Regions from separate parts of the Providencia sp. 2.29 genome, predicted to be linked through region 4. Evidence: predicted binding sites of a transcription regulator. Region 4 holds the regulator's gene; each other region holds the start of a gene.
The links. Region 4 encodes LexA, which represses DNA repair genes until DNA is damaged. Its sites were predicted from a motif close to TNCTGTATGTACATACAGNA; they were not measured.
Positions count from the first base shown of each region.

Region 1: the regulator LexA is predicted to act here: its motif matches at 2,631-2,650, upstream of sulA (SOS-induced cell division inhibitor SulA).
Region 2: the regulator LexA is predicted to act here: its motif matches at 2,233-2,252, upstream of mutH (DNA mismatch repair endonuclease MutH).
Region 3: the regulator LexA is predicted to act here: its motif matches at 3,047-3,066, upstream of I3B46_RS12680 (metal-dependent hydrolase).

Region 1 is NZ_CP065420.1:3,154,187-3,159,914, reverse strand. It holds gene matP (macrodomain Ter protein MatP) at 1-444, shown strand, start outside; gene ompA (porin OmpA) at 663-1,736, opposite strand; gene sulA (SOS-induced cell division inhibitor SulA) at 2,092-2,613, opposite strand; gene I3B46_RS14815 (TfoX/Sxy family DNA transformation protein) at 2,846-3,448, shown strand; gene yccS (YccS family putative transporter) at 3,532-5,718, opposite strand.
Region 2 is NZ_CP065420.1:1,466,399-1,472,126, forward strand. It holds gene I3B46_RS06510 (alpha/beta fold hydrolase) at 1-419, opposite strand, end outside; gene I3B46_RS06515 (Pathogenicity locus) at 598-837, shown strand; gene I3B46_RS06520 (hypothetical protein) at 1,011-1,343, shown strand; gene mutH (DNA mismatch repair endonuclease MutH) at 1,330-2,013, opposite strand; gene sgrR (HTH-type transcriptional regulator SgrR) at 2,564-4,243, opposite strand; gene leuD (3-isopropylmalate dehydratase small subunit) at 4,559-5,161, opposite strand; gene leuC (3-isopropylmalate dehydratase large subunit) at 5,174-5,728, opposite strand, start outside.
Region 3 is NZ_CP065420.1:2,748,216-2,753,943, forward strand. It holds gene I3B46_RS12665 (fructosamine kinase family protein) at 252-1,121, shown strand; gene I3B46_RS12670 (YniB family protein) at 1,162-1,701, opposite strand; gene hxpB (hexitol phosphatase HxpB) at 2,227-2,892, shown strand; gene I3B46_RS12680 (metal-dependent hydrolase) at 3,082-3,657, shown strand; gene I3B46_RS12685 (L-cystine transporter) at 3,838-5,229, shown strand; gene I3B46_RS12690 (YkgJ family cysteine cluster protein) at 5,511-5,728, shown strand, end outside.
Region 4 is NZ_CP065420.1:465,587-471,314, reverse strand. It holds gene I3B46_RS02010 (fimbrial protein) at 1-425, opposite strand, end outside; gene zur (zinc uptake transcriptional repressor Zur) at 2,564-3,079, shown strand; gene lexA (transcriptional repressor LexA) at 3,246-3,869, opposite strand; gene I3B46_RS01995 (diacylglycerol kinase) at 4,006-4,380, opposite strand; gene plsB (glycerol-3-phosphate 1-O-acyltransferase PlsB) at 4,507-5,728, shown strand, end outside.

The sequences.
Region 1 (5,728 bases), 1.9 Mb from region 4:
AATTTAGAATGTGGCTGGAAATGGGAATATCTGGTGAAGAAGTCCCGAAGTGGTGAGCCAATTACTCGGTATATCGAAAGAAGTGCCGAAAGTGAGGCTATCGCGCTATTGCTCAAAATGGAAAACCAGCCCACAGAGGTTTTAAAATGGATCGCTTTGCATATGAATCCACAATTGGATAACCGTATGAAGCAAAGCATTCGAGCAAGACGTAAACGTCATTTCAATGCTGAGCATCCCCATACCAGAAAAAAATCTATCGACCTTAACTTTTCTGTTTGGCAGCGTTTATCTAACCTTGCAGTGAAACGCAATAAAACATTATCAGAGACGATCATTCAGTTGATCGAAGATGCTGAGCATAAAGATAAGTATGAGAGCCAAATGAGTTCGTTAAAGCAAGACCTACAGGCGATTCTAGGGAATTCAAGTACCAAAAAATAGGGGGGGACGATTATCTCAAGTTGCCCGTTGATCAACCACGATCGTTTTATTCCCAACGAAATGCTTTGTAACCCGCCATTATTTTTTCGACCACGATCGATTTAATCGTAACAATGACAGATTGTGTTTAGTGAGCTGATGATTTTTAGCATAAAAAAAAACCCCATCGAAATGGGGTTTTTTGTATTCAGTTCGAAATTCGAACGAGGGGCTAAGAATTAAGCACCTGGTTGAGTGACAACTTCAGTTGTACCTTGAATTTCGATTTCAACGCGACGGTCTGGAGCCAGACACTCGATCAGAGCTGCACGGCCTTTAACGTTGTCACATTTGTTACCAGTTACTGGATCTTCTTTACCACGACCTTCAGCAGCGATTGCGCTTGCTGGAACGCCTTTAGCAACTAAGTAATCAACAACTGACTGAGCACGTTTTTGTGACAGTGGCAGGTTGTAGTTTTGTGAACCGATACGGTCTGTGAAACCAACTACCAGTACGCGACCTTGAGTTGGGTCGATGCTGCTCAGTTCGTTATACAGTTCGTTCAGTGCTTGCTGACCTTCTGGTTTCAGAGTTGCTTTGTTGAAGTTGAACAGAACGTCTGAACGCAGAGTGAAACGCTTGTTCTCAACAACTGGCGCTGGCTTAACAACTGGAGCTGGCTCAACAACTGGTGCTGCTTCTTGGTTGAAGCGGTATGCCAGACCAACGCTCAGCATGCCGTTGTCAGGACGTACGCCCAGGTTGTCGTTATCACCGATGTTGCTAACCCATTGGTAATCTAAACGAGTTGCCCAGTTTGGAGTGATTGCATATTCAACACCCAGTGCGTATACAGGAGAAACACCAGTATCGTTTTCTTTGTAACGCTCTTCACCTGTTTGGTGTGCTTTAACATCAGTACGCCATACCATACCACCTAAACGAGTGTAAACGTCTAAGTCGTCCATTACTGGATAGCTCAGTTTGGTAGTCAGAGAAACACCCATTGATTTCAGGTCGCCGTTGTTACCAGCACCTTTGTATTTCATTTTACCAAACCAGTCATAACCAAGCTCGAAGCCCATGTACTGGTTGTATTGGTAACCTGCGTATGCACCAGCACCGAAAGTATCACGGTCAGTACTTTTACCTACAGTGTTTTCACGATCAACTGGAGTGAAGCTGGTATCTTCATAGTGAGACCAACCCAGTTTAGCACCGGTATACCAAGTGTTGTCTTTTGGAGCTGCCTGCGCAACAGTTGCGAAAGCTGCTACTGCCACTGCTACTGCGATAGCTGTCTTTTTCATTTTTTACGCCTCGTTATCATCCAATATAGGCATGGCTTCAAAGAGCCTTATTATTCGCCATTGGTTTAAAATACTTGCTAGGTTTCGCTGACATTATCTACAAAAATTTATAAAAAGTAAAAAATAATGCCATAACCTTAACAAGCTAAAGTCTACAACGAACTAAAAAAGATACAAGTAGAGCAAGCAAAAATCATGGTAAAAAAACATTTTTTAGCGGATAAATCAGAGAGATAAACGTAATCCTATTTTGAGTTGATTATTATCTATCACATTGATCTCAATTATTTTTTCGGTATTTTCTGAGTCTGAGATATCCGAATGTCAAATTTACTAAGAATATTCTTAATCTTGGCTAGTGATAATAGTTAGAGTGAATTTTTAGGTTATTTTGCTGTCCAGAATGGATACTTGCGATATTATGTGTTTTTTGAGGGCGCATAATAAAGCCGATAGAATGTCCTTCTTGTGCTGCCGTTTGTAAGCGAGCAAAGTCCTGTTTATTTAATTCCGGTAGCCAACCTAAAACAACACTATAATTACCACTTCTTAATGCCTTTTCCATCGCATCTATCGTCGTTATCGACGCCATATTGCTGAGTTGCATAATTTTGTTAATAGGCAAGCCTGATTGCATTAACCAGTGACGACTTAACTTTTTATTGGGGCTTAGCCAAAGCAGCCAACGAGATTGCGCCCCGAACTGACGCAACATCGGCAGTAGAATGTAATCCATAATAGGATGTTTTTCATCGTAAACCAGCTCACTCACCATGCCTTGTTGCATCGAGCCATCAATAGGCGGTGTTGAAGGCATTGCTTGTGTGCTGTGGTTAACAGAATGTTCAGTTGCCTTGTTCCAAGAATAAATAGCCATAGTTCACCTCACAATCAAACTGTATGTATATACAGTAACTGTATATTTATCCAATATCAAGACTATTTTTTCAAAGCGCTTCGCAACTTTGTTGTTTTTATCTGCAATATTCTTGGAGTTTTTAGCGGATCCTCTCAGAATGTACTTCTGCTAATTGTTTGTAAAATTAAGGTATTTATAGTTTCACACACAAGGATGGAAGTAGATGAATGCTCATAAGGAGTTTGGGGGTATGTCTTTAACGGAAAAAAATGATTCTCGATTAGATCAGCTGTTAAAAGGTTTTGGTGAATTTAAAAAGAAAAACTATTTTGGCGGCTATTGTTTGATTGTTGATAACGTTATTGTTGGCTTAGCGCTTGATGGGCTCTTATATTTACGTGGCTGCCTTTTTGCAAGGAGCTACTTTGAATCAATTGAACTTGAACGGTTAGTTTTCAGTAAAAAAGGGATCCCACTAGAGCTGCGCTATTATCAGTTACCTCAGCAGATTTGGGAGAATGAAGCGCTTTTATTGCACTGCATTGATTTAGCCTATCGTTCAGCTATTGAAGAGCGGCAGCAAAAGCAGTCTGCCGTCACTCGGATAAAAGATTTACCTAATATGAATATGTCGGTTGAAAGGGCATTAGGGAAAATAGGTATTCATAAAGCCGACGATTTACGTGAAATAGGCGCGAAAGCGTGTTTTTTGAAGTTAAAACAGCTTGGTCGTTTTTCCCCTAGTATCAAATTATTAATTGGGTTGGCTGGTGCAATCGAAGGTTATCACAGTGCTGTGCTGCCGACACAAATTAAACAAGAGTTGATTAATTGGTACAACAGCGTTGGTTGAACCGTATTAGGCTAAAGGTCGCACAAGCGGGTGTAACAATTAACGCTGTATTTTGACACCCGCTCATCAGTTTGATTTATCCGCTATATGGCTGAATGATGGCCATTTGCAAGAGGCGAAGTAACGGGAATATTAATTTGTTTGATCATGGATTTTATTTCAGGGATCAGTTCAAGCAGCAGCCTTGTTTGTTCCATAATAAGAACCGTCTTTTCATCATCGCTGGTCGATATGCTATCTATGCGATGAGTGATACTCTCTCGTAGACGTTCTGATTTCTCATCCATTAAGGTATCTAGGCTCATGACTTGTAATGATGTTTCTACATAACAGATAGCATCACTCAAAATAATCAGGTTTTCCTCATTTTGCATTTGCTCTCGGTGCGCACCCAATGCTGAAATATAACTCAGTAAGGTGTGGTTGAGGCAGAGGAGCCTAAAGGCTTGCTCTTGAGTGACTTTATACGATTTAGGATCGGATGCCATATTGGAAACGATAGAAGCAAACTCAGCATCATTATTGTGGGCATCGCGGCGTGCAACACGGTATTCCAGACTGTTATCTTTACCTTGGTAATATTGCTGTAAAATCGCATCTAAATAGCGGCAGTTACTGTTCATGGTTTTTTGCACAACCTGCGGTAACTGGCGGAATTTCCAATCAGGCCATATAAAGCTAACAGCAAGGAAGGCTATAAAACAACCAACTAGCGTATCAATGACCCGAGGGAGAGCAACTTCAAATCCTTCCCCTAGCAGGTTGAAACAAAATAGAACGAGCAGAGTAATAAATAGTGTCGCTTGCGCATATTGGCTACTGCGGAAAACAAAAAACAGTAACCCAGAGATAACAATTAAGGTGAGCTGCCCTTCCATAGAAGGAACAAATTTTAATAGCGGCAAGCCAACGAGGATCCCAATCAGTGTGCCAATAATACGGAGTGCGAGCCGCCGTTTTGTTGCGCTATAGTTAGGCTGACAAACGAACAAGCTAGTCAATAAAATCCAATATCCTCTTTCTAAATCAAATAATTGGATGATGAGATAGCCTGTACATAATAAGAGAGACATCCTAACTGCATGGCGGAACAGGGCGGATTGCGGCGTTAAATGGTGCTTGAAGCGCGCGATGATATCACTGATGCCTGAAGGTGACTCATCTGAGAGTTGTTCAAATTGTTTATTATTCTGTTGGCGTGAACCTTGTTCGAGGCCAAGCCCTCTCAGTTGGACATCAATCCCTTTTAGATTTTTGAGTAGATTATACAGCGCCTTAATTTCATGAATTGCAGGTGACTGTTGTTTTAGCAGTTGCAGTGAGTTTTCAAGGTAAGCAAAAGTACCTTCAAAGCGCGGGTTATGTTGGTACTGCTTACGCCACAAAACAGATTGTGCTACCTGTTGGCAAGCCCGCGCTTGCATGCTAAGTAGTCGTTGGAAACGAAAGAGAATATCGCTATGGCGTAGCGTACGACTCAGTTGCTGATATTGTATGTGTGATGAGCTAGCCCGTTCATGGATATCTTGTGCAACGAAATAATATTGTAGGGTATTACGTGTTCCTTTCTGGCCTCTATCGCCTTTGAGCCGACTGAGCAGCGCAATTTTAGCCTGATTCATCGTACTGACTAAGGTGCTATTGACTAAGGCTAAATCATAGACTGACTGTTGGTAGTCATCTTCAAGATCAGGGTCGAATAAGTTGGCCTTTGCATCGAGGTAGGCGGCTAATTGTTGATAACATTGAGTGATCGCATCTTGTAAAGGCCGAACAGGGAAAAGAATGTGGCCGATCAACGTAAGAAGGTTATACCAAATAGCCCCAATAAGTAATAGGGCGGGTTGTTGGTACCAAGTATCAAATATTGGCACCCCAAGCATGGTATAGATGGCTATCAATAACGCACCAAATGCAATAGTGGCGTAGCGTTGACCTAGCGCCCCTAAGAGAATAAACCCACAGGTCGAGAGTGCCAACCCAAAAAAGAACAGAACGGGATGCGGGAACAGTAACTCAATCGAAACTGAGGCAATAAAAAAACAAAGTAGGGTGATAGCTAGGTTTTTTAATCGGCCAGTCAACCTATCATCTAGGTCGGTCAAGGCGGCCGCTACCATACCTAATGTCAGAGGGATTGTGACTTTAGGCTCTTGCCCCAATAACCAAGGGATCAGTGTCGTCCCTGTCAGGGCGATTAAGATTCGGATATAATATAGAGCATGACTGTTATATAAAACACGACGATAACTGGTAAGCAGCGTTAACACAAAGTACCTC
Region 2 (5,728 bases), 1.0 Mb from region 4:
AAAGCACTTGTCGCGGGATAGTCAAATTGATCTTGCCCAGCAACAATAGATAAAGTGTTAGGGGTGCCATAGAAAGCTAATGCCATGGCAAATACAGCACCTTGAGAAAAGCCAATAACAGAATATTGCTCAATTTGCTGAGCTTGCAATAACGCGTCAATATCTGCCGCAAAACGTGAAAGCGATTTTTGTGGATCTTGTGACGATTCGCCTAGCCCAGCACGTTCAGGTACGATGAGTCGGATATTAAGTGGATCAAGTTGCTCAAGGCCAAAGCCTAACGTTCCACTCATACCCGCGCCAGTACAAAAAATAACAGGAAATCCCGTTCTTGGGCCTGATTCATACCAACTTAAGTTGCGGCCATCAGACAATTGAAGTGAACCTTGGCGCGTGTTTGTGAATGTGTTTGTCTGCATTGCTGAGTCCTAACTTATTTTGGGGCACGGGATGGTCACAATCAATGTGAAAGTGGCAAGGGTATATTTGATTGAATCTTAATAATGCTAGCCATAAAACGAATAATAAAATAATCGTCAGGTATAATGCAAAGCCAATTACGAAAAAGATTATTTGTTCTCTCAATAAGGAGCTGATATGGGGTTTTCAGATGCGGATAAGCAGTGCCTACTGGCGGTAAAAGGTGTTGGCCCAACAGTTATAAGTCGGTTAGAACAAATGGGATTTTCGACATTAGCTCAACTGAGTGAAGCATCATATGAAGACATTTTAATTGCTGGGGCTGCTTTAACAGGCTCGAGTTGCTGGAAAAATAGCCCACAAGCGAAGAAAGCCGTAGAAGGGGCAATTGCCGCGGCGAAACAAGCCATGAAATAACCCTGATTCGGTAAAAGGGTTTCATTATCTAATTTGATAAAAACAACCTCTCTTTTTGCATGAAGTACTAAAAGGTTTGCTTTAAGGTTAGCTTAAAGCTAAATCATAATATTATTAACATCATGTATAAGAAAACTATTAGGGCAGTCATTATTATATTCGCTGTTATGGCGATGACTGCGAGCCCAAAAGGTATCAATATTTTTTCGAATCAATGTGAAGCCTATAAAGGGATACCAAAAAGAATTGCCGCAATGACATTCGGTGAGCAGCTGATTAATCAGCAACGTGTTTTTTATACAATAACGTTAGTTGATGGCAAAAAAACGACGCAACAAATCGCCGTATTTAATACTATTGAGCATGAGCTAAACAAAAAAATGTTGGAGTTAATTCAAGCGGCTTTTGTCGTTGGTGCACCGGTTACGATACAACAGTGTGAGCAGGCGAGTATTGCAGGGTTAATGGTCGACTTTAACGGAGGAAAAACCATTAATCAATTTTAAAATGTCGAGCAAGCAATGGGGCGGTAAAGTCTTTTTTCAGATAGAAACCCCTCGGCAGCGTCATGATTGTTTGCCCAAATTCGCCAATACCCTCTGTTAGTGCTTTGCTATTTGCCGCTTTAGGGCGTATTTGTAGGACTTGTCCATGTCGAGCGGTGATACTTTCCACTTTGCCTAACACAATCAGATCCATCAACTCTTCCCAGTCTTGGCGCAGCAATTGCTCTTCCAAAGGAGAAGGGCTCCATAATAATGGGCTTGCGATACGACGTTGAGCGAGTGGTATTTGTCGTTCGCCTTCAATTGGAAACCATAAAACACGAGAGAGTTTTCGGTACACATGGCTATTTTTCCATGTTAACCCACTATTGCCTGTGAGCGGTGCGATCGCCACAAATGTGGTTTCAAGGGGCATTCCATTTCGGTCAATAGGGATGGTTTTTAGTTCGACACCAATATTGGCGAAATCTTGTTCGGGTTTACTGCCAGCGGTAGCTCCTAAAAAATATTCTAACAGCATACCCACCCAGCCTTTGTCACGTTTAAGATCGGGCGGCATAGGTAAGCCAGCGTATGCCGCTAATTCACCAAGAGTATAGCCAGCGAGAGCTTGTGCCCTAGCCATTAAAACGGACTCATTTTCAGGAGGGGATGGTGGTATAAATGGCATAATACGATTAAATAGTAACCAGAAAAAATTCACAGGGTAGCAATAGTATATCACTTTTTATAAGAGATATTTAATTTGCTGATATATAAGGAAATAATTCAGTCTATTAAAAAATAATCCTCAAAGAAAAATAGGTTATTCATGTTCATCCCATAATAATCACAGGATCATTCACTAGGTTATCCACAGAATTATTGGATAACTGTGAAAAACTTTAATTACTGTGTGTATTTACAGGCTTGACTTACGTAGTTTTTTGAACCTAATCACATAAATTGGGTAAGTTAAGCACATTACTTGTGGATAAATCATACATTGATTGATCTTTGCGCATTTGAACTCCTAAAGCATAAAGTCGAAAAGATAAACTGTGTATAAAGAGAGGGTGATTGATTCATCCTATTGTTTTTAATGAAGTTAATTAGTTTTCTTGTTTTCTGTTAAAAAACAGGGGAAGGGATATACCCTGATTACTAGCGGGTTGTTCACATGGATATCCACAGAAAAAGTGAATAACATCCTTATTATTCACTCTCAGTGTTTATAACTTTTATGATTTCTGTGTATTATCCTCAGTAGGTTGAAACCATGCAGATTTAAAATCAAACCAACCAAAGGTATTCATGCGTGCTCCGCGCATGGTTTTTTGGCCTTGCAACTCTAGCCAATGGTGAAAAATAGGGTGAAAAATTTGTGTGTCAATGAGGCTTTCACACCAAGATTCGACATGCAGCTCCTGCCGACGCCATTTTGATAACGCCTCAGAGAGCGTAGAGCCTAAACATTTGCGCAATAGTGGCATTTCATACAAGGTGGCAAAAATAGAAAATTCGAGCGGTTTAAAGAAGTTAGCGGTAGCAAGCCAAATATCGCTCTCGACAGTGCCATTAAACCACTCAGGATAATCAACAATGTTGATTTTTAGATCAACGCCTTGAGTTTTCAACACACGTTTCATGATTTGGCTAATAGAATAAAATTCATGGTGTTGATGATAGAAAGTGACGGTGAGTTCCGTTAAATCAGCAGGCTTAGGTAACTGTGTGAGCATTCGGCTATGATGCCAATGTAGCAATAATCCGTAAGCAGGCGCCCAATGCCGCTGATAGAAGGATTCACAGTGAGCTAATAAATTGATTGGTGTTAAAAAACTACACAGCCATTTACGTATATCGCTACGTCTGGAAAGCTCAGAGCGTTGATCCATTAATAAAAAGTAGCATCCTTCTTCCATTCTGCTTTCTAATGAATCATTAGGTTTATTATCGCTGTCCATTTTCAACGTGGTACAGACCATCTGCTCAGATAGTTCAGGCACCACCCAAATGGTCACTTCATCAAGGAGTGCTCGATAACCAAAATAGCGATCAAATGCGGTAATCGTGAGTTTTTGAGGCAGGTTTTTCTCAACGAAAAAAGGGCCGGTACCAATTGGCATTTTGTCAAAATTATCAATGGACTCCCACTCTTTAGGAATAATTGCTGCATGGGGGCTACCAAGTAGCAAAGGGAGTTGTTTATCCACTTCACTTAATTGAATATCGATGACATTAGGGAGAGGAGAGGTAACCGATTGGATGTGTGAAAACAGAGGCCAACAATGTCGTAAACGCATAAGCGAACTGATGATGTCATCGACTAACATTTCTCTACCATGATGAAAGTAGATGCTAGGCCTTAAATAAAAGCGCCATTCAGTATCACTTATCGCCTGCCAATGATGTGCGATACCATTTTCAACTTCCCCTTTTTCCTCATTTATATGGGTTAAGCCATTAAATATTTGGCTCATTAAATGAATTTCTGAACGCCGCATAGGTGTTCCCGGTAATAAATTGGGGAAGTCTCGATAGTAGATAATACGTAATAAATTTTTACCTTGCCGATAGCTTCTTTCTAATTCGGAGAGCACCATTTGGCGAATAGTTTCTTTATCGCCGACTAAGGCAACCAATTTTTCTATGCTCTCTTCTTTTAATAGGCGCTCTGCTTGGGCTTGCTGTAGCTCTAATCCATTAACATGAAACAGAAGGGTAGAACGCTTTCCTCTACCCGCTTCGGCTTGCCAACTAAGCCATCCATGAGACTGCATACTATTGAGCAAGGTACGTACATGGCGTCGAGAACAAAACAGGGTATCTGCAATATGCTGCAATGTGGTTTCACTGTCTTGCCCCTGAAAATGTTGCCACAGACGAACAAATTGTGTTTGTAAACGAGAACTGGTCATAAAAGAGGAACTCCGCTGGCGATTGTATCAATTTTTATTTCCTAATATCCGTTGATAATAGATACCAGTATGTAGCTCGTTTGGTCTGTTAGTTGACAGACTGACTCCCCGAATTATTGAGTAATGGTAATTTACCAGCCGATAGCATCATTATCGGCTTTTTTATTACCTTTATTTTGATGGCAATTTTTTAATGATTATACCTAATAATAGGGATAATTTTAAAAGAGATTAACCCTCTATGGTAAATTTATTCACTATTTTACAATAAAAAACGCCTGCGATTGGCAGGCGTTTGGGGCAGCGTTTTTGCTCTTAACGCATAAATGAAGGGATATTTTGCTCATATTGACGGATTTGATCAGCATGTTGCAGCGTTAAGCCAATGCTATCAAGGCCGTTCATCATGCAGTGGCGGCGGAAGCCATCAATATCAAATCGATAAGTCTTTTCACCCGCCTTGACCGTTTGCTTTTCTAAATCAACAGTGAATTGGCAGCCTTCATTGCTCTTCACATAGTTAAACATTTCGTCGATTTCTGCTTCGCTCAATTTAATCGGTAACAACTGGTTATTGAAAGAGTTACCATAAAAAATATCAGCAAAACTCGGCGCGATGACGACTTGAATGCCAAAGTCTGTTAAAGCCCATGGAGCATGCTCTCTCGATGAGCCACAACCAAAGTTTTCACGCGCAAGTAAAATCGTCGCCCCCTTAAAAATGGGTTTGTTTAACACAAAATCAGGGTTGGGCTGTTGGCCTGCATCATCAAGAAAGCGCCAGTCATGAAACAGATGTTGCCCGAACCCTGTGCGAGTCACTTTTTGTAAAAACTGTTTTGGAATAATGGCATCAGTATCGACATTCGCTGCATCTAAAGGGGCAACAATGCCAGTATGGGTGATAAATTTTTCCATGAATGATCTCCTTTAGATTTGGATATCGCGAACATCCGCGAAATGCCCGTTGATTGCTGCCGCTGCCGCCATTGCTGGGCTAACTAAGTGGGTGCGTCCAGCACGGCCTTGGCGACCTTCAAAGTTACGGTTACTGGTCGATGCGCAACGTTCGCCGGGGTTTAAGCGGTCATTGTTCATTGCAAGGCACATGGAGCATCCAGGTAAACGCCATTCAAAACCTGCATCAATAAAGATCTTATCTAATCCTTCTTGCTCAGCTTGGGCTTTAACAGGTCCAGAGCCTGGAACAACAATCGCCTGTACCCCTGAAGCCACTTTTTTACCTTTTGCGATAGCGGCGGCTGCACGCAAATCCTCAATGCGTGAGTTAGTGCAAGAACCAATAAACACTTTATCAATCTTAACGTCAGACAATTTAATGCCCGATTCTAACCCCATATAAGCTAATGCTTTTTCTGCCGATGCGCGTTCTACTGGGTCACTAAAAGAGTCCGGAGATGGGATCGGTTCATTGATGGCAATCACTTGACCGGGGTTCGTTCCCCAAGTGACCTGCGGTGCGAT
Region 3 (5,728 bases), 2.3 Mb from region 4:
TTATTTTTTAAAAAAGAAAAATAACATTTGAAATATATTCATAGTCTTATTTCAATATTTATTTATGACTAGTTATTAATTTAAAAACAATATATCGATAATAATGAATATCTAAAATAATCCATTCAACATAATGTTATAGTTGAGCCATTTCGTGATAGGCTCTTCTTTTTAAATAATTATTGCTGTTAATTCCTAAACTGTCGCTATAGAATCGTGTTAGTGAAGACCAAAGCAAAGCGAGGTGTATCATGTGGCAAGCAATGTACCGTTTATTAAGCGAACACTTAGGTGAAGCAGAACTTCATAACAAAGAAATACTTTCTGGGGGTGATATTCATCACACGATGAAAATCGATTACGGTGACCATACCATTTTCGTCAAACAGAATCTGCGTGAATTTCTGCCTTTATTTAAACAAGAAGCCGAACAGCTTGAAATGCTTGCCAAAAGCAAAACCATCACCGTGCCTAAAGTGTATGGTGTAGGGAGTAATAAACACCACAGCTTTCTGCTATTAGAATATTTTCCTTTAAAAAGTTTTGATGCAACTAACGCATGGCGTTTCGGCCAGCAATTAGCCCACCTACATCAATGGGAAGAGCAACCGAGCTATGGTTTTGACTTTGATACAATGTTAGGCACCATCACTCAGCCAAATGGTTGGGAAAAACGGTGGAACTCTTTCTTCGCCGAAAAACGTATTGGTTTGCAATTACAAATTGCCGCTGAGAAAGGAATGGTCTTTGGCGATATTCAGCAGATCGTTGATATTGTCAAAGAGCGCCTGACAGGACATCAACCGCAACCTTCCTTACTTCATGGGGATTTGTGGCCTGCCAACTGCGCTATGACACAAGAGCAGAATGGTATTTTATATGATCCCGCCTGCTATTGGGGGGATAGAGAATGTGATATGGCAATGTTGCCTTTATACCCAGAGTTACCCATCCAAATTATTGACGGATACCAAAGTGTGTGGCCTTTACCTTCGGGCTTCCTCGAAAGGCAACCTATTTATCAACTTTATTATCTACTTTGCCAATCCAATATTTTTGGCCTTGAAAAAAGCTATTTGCACGCACGTACCATTATCGATGAGTTAATTGGCGAGAAATAATGACGGTGTTGGCCCAGCGATGCCTGACTGGGCCAGATAATTACCAATTCAGCAACTTTAATGCCAAATAGATAACTATACCGAATGCGATTGGCGAAAAATAAAGAATAAAGAATTGGGTAAATATGGTGTGTCGAGGGATCGTCACTTTAGCCTCAAGCTCTTCTTTCGAGACTTCATTTCCTTTGGCTTTTTCCAATATCACGTGATCTTCGAGGCTTTCACGAATAAATTTAATTTGTCGATACATGCGTAAGCCAGAAGCGCTTAGTGCTAAGCCAACAAAGATAAAAAGAAAGATAATGATAAAGCCGATATTCGCGCCTGAAAAACCATTGGCAACTTGAGGTACTGGGGAGTTGTTCCAGAAGACATTAAGAAACGGTGTACTTTGGCGCGTCATTTCAGCCATTAATTTAATAAAATCATTGGCTACTGCATTAATACCCTCTCCTTCTAACCCTTTCATACCCGCCAATTTGACTAATGACGCTAAAGTGGAAATCAATGCTACAAGAAAAACAATCCAACCGATAATACGCTTGCCGATTGCGACATAACTTGCAGTCTGGTAATTCATTATTGACCCTCTAAAAATTTTTTTATAACTAATCATAACTGAATTTTTATAAAGCCACCAAATTTACCACAAGGAATAATACGGATACTCGCAATTTCAGATTATTTAACTTGCGCTTTCGTGACTGCCCATTGTCGTCAGTGGCAAAGCTGCCCACTTCTTAGACCGCAACCGCGATATGACGGATTTAGGGGAGCTTGTCATTCCCATATTCCCTTGTGTCGGATATGGATTGCTGTGTTGATATCTCAGCCATGTTATCGAGCATTTTCAATCCATAACTGAATAGTTTCATAAAGATCCAACTTTTGGGGAACGTTCACACTCAAGATAAAGATGACCGTTTCGATATATATAATCAGTCAGTGACTTGCTACAATACTCATCGCAATAAAGGGCTATCAGTTTCAGATGATATGCAATACCTTGAATTGATACGGTGACAAATTAATTGGGTCAATCCTGTTACTGCATACAACACCTTGAAACATGGCAAGGTCACACATACATGAATGGAGTTTTGACATGTACCACAACTTATCCATCCAGTCTGTTATCTTTGATATGGATGGCTTGCTGATTGACTCTGAGCCTTTTTGGGCGCAAGGGGAGCGTGAAATTTTTACTCAATTAGGCATCGACCTATCCATCGCTGATAAACTACCCGATACACTAGGCTTACGAATCGACCATGTCGTAGAGCTTTGGTATCACGCTTCTCCGTGGCAAGGACATAGCCTAAAAGAAGTCGAACAGATGATTATTGATCGTGTTATTGGCTTAGTTGAAGAGCAGCGTCCCCTCCTTCCCGGTGTGCATCACGCATTAGAACTATGCCGTTCAATGGGATTGAATATCGCCCTCGCCTCTGCCTCGCCGCAATACATGTTAGAGAAAGTACTGAACTTATTTGAGATCCGTGATTATTTTTCGGCGGTTGTTTCGGCGGCTGATTTACCTCACAGTAAACCGCACCCTGAAGTTTATCTCAATGCAGCTGCTTTACTGGAGACAAAACCCATCCACTGCGTATCACTAGAAGACTCCTTTAACGGTATGATTGCTGCAAAAGCGGCAAGAATGCACTCAATCGTTGTTCCTGACCAACAGCATTTTCATGATCCGCGTTGGGGATTAGCGGATGTTAAACTCGCATCACTTAATGAACTCACCGAAAAATATTTGCGTTAATTATTTATTGCCGCTTTTTTCGCCCGTCCCTATCACGTTTTGATAGGGATATTACATAAAAGTATAAAACTCTGATGTTATTTGCTAATAACTAAGAGTTTTTTGCATTTCTAGCCCTATCATATTCTTTTTAAACGCTTTATACTGCCCTCCTAACTGTATAGATAAACAGATGGTAATTTATCCACCATGACCGCTGAAGGGCACCTGCTATTTTCTGTCGCCTCATTAATAATGGCACATAAGCTAGAGATCACACCTGAGCTTGCTCAAGGTGATTGGCTGCATATGGTGCCAGGTGCGCTATTGGGGGCATTACTCCCCGATATCGACCACCCTTCATCGATACCCGGCCGGATGTTAAGGATCCTTTCCCTGCCGATTTCCAAATTATGTGGCCATCGAGGTTTTACACACAGTTTAATCGCATGGCTACTATTAGTGCTCGCCTGTTACCAATGGCTACCGGCCAACTGGCCTATTCCTAATGATTTGATCCAAGCATTTTTACTGGGTTATATGAGCCATTTAGTGGCTGATATACTCACCCCTTCCGGAGTTCCCTTCTTATGGCCTCTGCCTTTTCGTTTTTGTTTTCCGTTACTGCGTAGCAAGTCAAATAAACGTGCAGAACGTTTTATCGCGATCGTTTTGGCTGTTTGTGCTTGCTTTATACCCGTTAGTTATAGCTTTGATTTTCATAGCCAATTTGAAAGCATAATAAAATATATTCATAATCAAATAGATATACGCATGTCTACATAGTCATCTATTTTGTAATATACTGTAAGCATCATTCATCATAAGTTATTACTTTTCAGTATAAGAATTGTCTTTTATCTGCTGATAACATATAACCAGTTGTTAGGATGAGCTAATTCCTTATAACCTTTAAGGTTTACAGCGCTAATAACATAATTCAAAAAACTGCGATTGGAGTTCGGAATGAATATTCCTTTAATTATTAATGTGCTTGTCTTTGTAGCACTGCTCATACTACTGGCAAAACTAGGGGCAAAAGGCTGGAGCCTGTCGAAAAAAGTTCTATTAGGTCTGGTTTTTGGTGTGGCATATGGCGTCGCTCTCCATTTGGTGTACGGTACTAATCACCAAACACTGAAAGACTCTATTCTCTGGTTTAATATCGTGGGTAATGGCTATGTACAGCTATTGCAAATGGTGATTATGCCATTAGTTTTCGCATCGATACTGAGCGCGGTCGCACGTCTGCACAAGGCATCATCGTTAGGTAAAATCAGTTTCTTAACTATCGGAACACTGTTATTAACCACTGCAATAGCCGCACTTATTGGTATTTTGATTGCAAATCTTTTTGGCTTAACTGCCGAAGGTTTGGTTCAAGGTCAACAAGAAACTGCTCGCCTTGATGCAATTCAAAATAATTATGCGGGCAAAGTGTCTGATCTAACTGTTCCACAACTTATTTTATCATTTATTCCTAAAAACCCATTTGCTGATCTGACGGGCGCTAGCCCAACATCTATTATCAGCGTGGTTATCTTTGCTGCCTTCTTGGGGGTTGCTGCTCTGCAATTACTCAAAGATGACCAACAACGTGGTGAAAAAGCGCTCGCGGCTATCGATGTGCTGCAAGCTTGGGCAATGAAACTCGTCCGTCTAGTTATGCGCTTAACACCTTATGGTGTCATGGCGTTGATGATCAAGGTTGTTGCAAGCTCTAACCTATCAGACATCATTAATCTAGGCACATTCGTGATAGCGTCGTACGTCGCACTAGCACTGATGTTTATCGTTCACGGTATTTTCATTGCGGTAACAGGCCTCAGTCCTATTAAGTTTTTCAAAAAAGCAGGCCCTGTATTAACATTCGCGTTCACAAGCCGTTCGAGTGCCGCCAGTATTCCTCTGAATATTGAAACTCAAACTCGTCGCTTTGGTGTTCCTGAATCTATCGCCAGCTTCTCGGCTTCATTTGGCGCGACAATCGGTCAAAACGGTTGTGCTGGTATCTATCCCGCTATGTTAGCTGTTATGGTTGCCCCCACCATGGGCATTAACCCATTTGATCCACTGTGGATTGCGACATTAGTTGGGATTGTTACTGTTAGCTCAGCAGGGGTTGCTGGTGTTGGTGGTGGTGCAACATTTGCCGCGCTGATTGTACTCCCTGCTATGGGGTTACCTGTCACACTGGTTGCCTTACTGATCTCCGTCGAACCTCTGATTGATATGGGTCGTACCGCCCTCAACGTCAGCGGCTCTATGACAGCGGGCACGGTCACTAGCCAATTAATGGGTGAAACTGACAAAACCATCTACAACCAAGAGGATGATGGTGAGCTAAAACACGTCTAATTTACATTAGCATAATTTAAGATAAAATTATCCACTGACTGCACCCCAAAAGTTGCAACACGACTGATTAAGGTGCAGTTTTTGTTTTTTAAAATTCTAATCGAATTTATTTATCGTATAGATAATGAGAAATATCAGAATGAAACACTGAAAAATCTTGCCAATCGGAAATAATACGTAAGATAATAGCGTTTGAGCAACGATTCTAGGCCTCCTGCCTATGTTGCGTCAGCCCGTTTTCTGCGGGTCATTATTTCCAAAATTTTTTAGTGATTTTATATATGACCAATATTACTCATATAATAAAAACTGATCCTGAAAATAATCCCTGTGTAAGTTGTGGTGCTTGTTGCGCTTATTTTCGCGTCTCATTTTATTGGGCAGAAAGCGAAAGTGGTGGTGGCACGGTTCCTCAAGATCTCACTGAGCAAATAACACCATTTATGAGTGCAATGAAGGGCACCAATCAAAAACACAATACACGCTGCACAGCATTAAC
Region 4 (5,728 bases):
AGCTCTGTGTCTACGTTTGGTTTGATATCTTTACCACCTGAAGATAATGCAACTGCTAAAGATTTAGCACCTGTGTTTGCAAAATACTCTGGGAATAGTGGAGATTCTTTACCTTCTGCATGAACGAAAATAGCTGCATCTTCTGCTGCTGCTTTAGAACAGTTAGTCAGGATCAGGTTGAAGTTTTTATCTGAACCTAATTGGTCTTTAACATTCTTACCATTAGTTTGGTCAAGAGTAAAAGTACCCCAATCAATTACAGAACCTTCCGCAGTTGAAGCTACATCACAAGAAGCCGCACGTAATTGAGCTTTGAAACGTACTTCAGTGCTTTTTTTACCTACTTCATCAGCAGCTAATGCTGAACCAGCTACCATTGAACTTGCTAATACTGCGATTGTTACTAGTTTCTTGTTGAATAACATTTTAAATACCTCTGTATTTATAACATGTAGTAGTGAAAGACATTGTTATTTAATGTTCAAATTTAAATTCGTTACATCCTTGTAAATCCAGTCCTAAAATTTTGAATATAAACTTGAATAATCAGCATTAGCCTATTTAGCTAACACCATTAGGGTTAAAAAAATCCTTTTAATCCCCTTTTTAAAGGCAAGTCAAAAAAATTGACTCTAAAAAAGGCACTACCCTTTCTACTTACATACTCAAAAACACATATTAAGTAGTCGTATTTTTACGGTTCTAGTGGCTCTTGAATTTAACTTATTGTTAGCTTTCAGCTATCCAGTAATAGACTCCTGAGCACCGCCTATAGTAAAAAATAAAAATACTATTCCTATAAAGGAAAGTGATGGCCAATATAGAAATAGCTATATGGATAAAATTTTCAACCTAGTTAATTAGTCATTTCATTAACTATTAACTAGACAAAGATAATAGCCAACATCAGGAACATATTTAATGTTAGGAGTTTTCTTATATTTGGAAGATATCAAAATCTTTATCTAATCGCGTTTTCTCTAAAAGCAAAACGTAGTAGCATAATTATCTTTTTCAATATGAAGAATATTTCCAAACATCCTCATCAACTGGTTCCAATATTACCGCAACAATATCTTTTGTCAAAAACACAACAAAAAAGCACTACAAACAAAATATAATATTTACAAACACCAAGACAAAAGAATAAACAACCACAAAAGCTAAAAAATCATATTTTTAGCCATCAAAATTGGATTAATTTATATTTATAAAAGGTAAATAATTTATAAAAATTTACATTTGTATCCATTTGTTTGAAATAATTTCATTACATATAAAACTATAAACAAGGAACGTGCTGAAATAAAATTCTATATTTTATAATTTAACAATACTTAACACTAGTTTACACACAAAAGAAGATAATTAAATCTATGTGGTTGAATTGTTGTAAGATAAGTCTTAATTGACATTCACCCTAAATGTAACAGTTCTTTACTTTTCGTGTCATCCGCTTTGAGTGTAATGATTACCCTTTGGTTTTATTTAGAATTTCACCAAATGGCTATTTTTTAATTAAACTTATGGCATTACTTTACTTAGATACAAAGATGTATCTCCACTCAAGAGAGTAATTTTTCAATAGCAATGCTCTATCTCTAATCGTTACCTTTAAAAAACCATGATAATCCTAAACATATCAACGCTGTTCTCCTATATAGATAGGGGAAACATGCCTCATATGCAGTCGCTTAGTAGTGAACGATGATATTCCTTTATCTAAGGGTGAAGTGAGAGAATATAAAGATATTCATCTATAAAGAAGATGATAGAAGTATTTCAAAGACTTCTCGCGGTATGAGTTTATAACTAGAAAAATAAAGTGATATGAAACTCAAGATTTATTTTTGATTATGTGGGTCACGGGCAGTGAAACAATATTCGCTAAATAAATACATTAGAATATATAACTAAGTAAATACTACTCTATTTATGCCTCTACTAATTTTTTATTACAAATTAATTATCCACTAATGAAGTTTATTGATATTGCAGACGACCTTTTAACTATTCATAAAAAGACACTCCCCATAATAGCCTAGTGATTGTTGCTTCTATTGACGAAAAAATACTTACAAAGTACCTTAAGTCACAAATTATCGCTTTATTTTAATTAAATAAGACATCTTAAATAGAATATTTAACCGCTATTGAGATACAAAAAACAAAATGCATAATTTTAAATTTTACACCTTAATTTTATAAGGTTAATGACCGTAGACGGTTATAGCATCCCAAAATCGGCAGTTTTGTGCCGTTTACCGATAAACATCGGTCTAACAGAAAAGCCTAGCCTAAAGCCTCACAATTACTGACGGTTAAGAAAAACGCCCAAACTGTGTTATGACAATTAACCTCAAGCGATACATTTAAAATGTAATATGACTCTATTTTTGTCCGATATTGCGGATTAAAATTTTCATTCTTGTTTTTGATAAATAACTATTTTTCTCTATGTTAGCCCTTTTGCTCTCTTCTTATTTCCATCTCTATCTGCAATGAAGTTATGGTAAACTTGTTTACAACAGCAATTTTCAGTTTTGATGTAAGGTCAATTACCATGAAAAAAATGAGTGAAGATAAACTGCTAGTGATGGCCGAAAAAATTTGCCAATCAAGAGGCGTTCGGCTCACACCGCAAAGAGAAACTGTTTTACGCCTGATTGCACAGCAACATGGCGCAATCAGTGCTTATGACTTATTAGATTTATTAAGAGAGGTAGAGCCTCAAGCAAAACCACCAACGATTTATAGAGGCTTAGAGTTCTTAATAGAGCAAGGGTTTATTCATAAAATAGAATCAACAAATAGTTATGTTATCTGTCACCATTTCGATAACCCGAGTCATATCTCAGTAATGTTGATTTGTGATCATTGCGGAAGTGTCACAGAGAGTGATTGCACAACAATTGAAACAGCAATTATGTCTCTTGCAAACAGCCACCAATTTCACCTGAGACACACTGTGGTAGAAAATCATGGATTATGTCATGAATGTTACGAACTCAGCACTTGCCAGGATCATGAACATTGTGAACACAACCATGAGCAACCGGTTATCACAAAGAAGAAATAAGAAGTGGCGTAGAATTACTGCTGATAGTAGGTACTTGCTGAGGGAGCACTTAAATAGAGTGGCAGACTTTTTATCTAATTTAATAACCTAGTGACAAACCTAGGTTGATATTAGAAAACAGTAAAATCTGCCAGCAATATTTTGAAGGGTGGTTATAAGACCAATATTAACACCAATCACCATTGCGAATCACACCTACCGCTAATCCTTCAATAGTGAAATTTTGTTGACGTAAATCGACAATAATAGGTGCAAACTCTGGGTTTTCGGCGATTAACTCAACGCGGTTACCTTGTTGCTTAAAGCGTTTTACCGTAACCTCATCTTCAATACGCGCCACAACCACTTGCCCATTACGGACATCTTGTGTTTTATGAACAGCTAACAGGTCACCATCCATAATCCCGATATCTTTCATCGACATCCCATTAACACGCAATAAAAAGTCAGCATGTGGTTTGAATAGCTCAGGATCAACCTGATAATGACTTTCAATATGCTCTTGCGCTAATAAAGGTTCGCCGGCAGCGACACGCCCAATTAAAGGTAGCCCCTGAATTTCAGGATCATTTTCTTCTTCAAGCAGTAAACGGATACCACGAGAAGCCCCTGAAACAATCTCTATCACCCCTTTACGAGCTAAGGCCTTAAGATGCTCTTCTGCCGCATTAGGCGAACGAAAACCAAGGCTTGCTGCTATTTCAGCACGTGTAGGTGGCATACCCGTCTGAGAAATGTGATCGCGCACCAGATCATAAACTTGCTGTTGTCTAGCGGTCAGTGCTTTCATTTCGTTCCCCTGTTTGTTTATACAGTCAGACTGTGAGTATATACAGGTAAATGAAGATTTGAAACACTTAAATCACTCGAATGCCATATTTGCCAGTAATCTCACCGATAATCGCTCTGTTTTCGATAATTTCTGACTAGCCAACGAAATAATGCTGCCACAATATCGTCGCCCAAATAACTAAAGCTAACCCAATCGTGATAAACACAGCCGCCGAGCCAATATCTTTCGCTCGTCCAGACAACTCATGATATTCACTTCCTACACGATCCACGACCGCCTCTATTGCACTGTTAATTAATTCTACGATAGCGACCAGTACAACAGAGCTAATCAATAATAATCGGTCGATATAGCTAACATCCAGCCACAACGCGATAATGACAGCAAGTATTGCCGCAACGGATTCTTGCCGAAATGCAGCCTCATTGACCCAAGCTGCTTTCAACCCTTTAAGGGAGTAACCCGCAGCCTTAATTACACGCGTAAATCCCTTAGTTTGGTTTGCCATATTTATTCCTCAAAATTACAAAACAATAATCATTTTTTGCGGTCAAAGTTAATTGTCAGTAACAGATTTGCCAGTTGATTTCTGGTATGCTTGCGAAGCATTGTTAACAAGAGGCTATAATCATTTATGTCACTATGGCGTAAAATATATTACAACACGTTGAATTTACCACTTAAATTACTGGTAAAGAGCAAACTCGTTCCAACGGACCCTATTTCAGAACTTGAATTGGACACCAGTCGGCCCACATTATATGTGCTGCCATATCATTCTAAATCTGACCTTTTAACATTACGTCACCAATGCTTATCTATCGGCCTACCTGATCCTTTGGTCGATAATGACATTAATGGCACTAAATTACCGGCTTACGTCTTTATTGATGATGGCCCTAGAGTATTTCGTTATTATTCTCCTAATCCACGTAAAGAATCGGTGAAGGTATTCCATGCCTACTTAGATTTGCATCGTAGTAATCCGAATCTTGATATCCAAATGCTACCGGCTTCTGTCATGTTCGGTCGCTCTCCTGGGCGTGAAGGGCATACACCGGCGCCGCCATTGCGTTTACTTAACGGTATTCAAAAGTTCTTTGCCATAATCTGGCTTGGGCGAGATAGCTTTGTTCGCTTTTCCCCTCCAGTGTCGATGGGCTTGATGGCGCAAGAACATGGCACAGATACTATTATTGCGAATAAACTTGCACGGGTCGCGCGTATTCACTATTCACGCCAACGCCTTGCTGCTGTTGGCCCTAAATTGCCTGTTCGCCAAGAGCTATTCAATAAGCTGCTAACCTCAAAAGCCATTGAAAAGGCGGTTGAAGACGAAGCCCGTAGCAAAAAAATTCCACTGAAGAAAGCTCAGCAAAATGCCGTCAATATGATGGAAGAAATTGCCGCTAACTTCTCTTATGAAGCGATACGTCTTACTGACCGAGTGTTAAGTTGGACTTGGAACCGCTTATATCAAGGGATCAACGTTCAGCATGCCGAGCGGGTTCGCCAATTGGCGCAAGATGGTCATGAAATCGTTTATGTGCCTTCTCATCGCAGCCACATGGATTACTTGCTGCTGTCATACGTTTTATATCATCAAGGCTTAGTTCCTCCTCATATCGCGGCAGGTATCAACTTGAATTTCTGGCCAGCGGGGCCTATTTTCCGTCACCTCGGCGCTTTCTTTATTCGTCGAACCTTTAAAGGTAATAAACTCTATTCAACCGTATTCCGTGAGTACCTCAGTGAATTATTTGCGCGGGGTTACTCTATTGAATATTTTGTTGAAGGTGGCCGCTCCCGTACAGGCCGTTTACTTCAGCCAAAAACAGGTACCTTGTCGATGACGC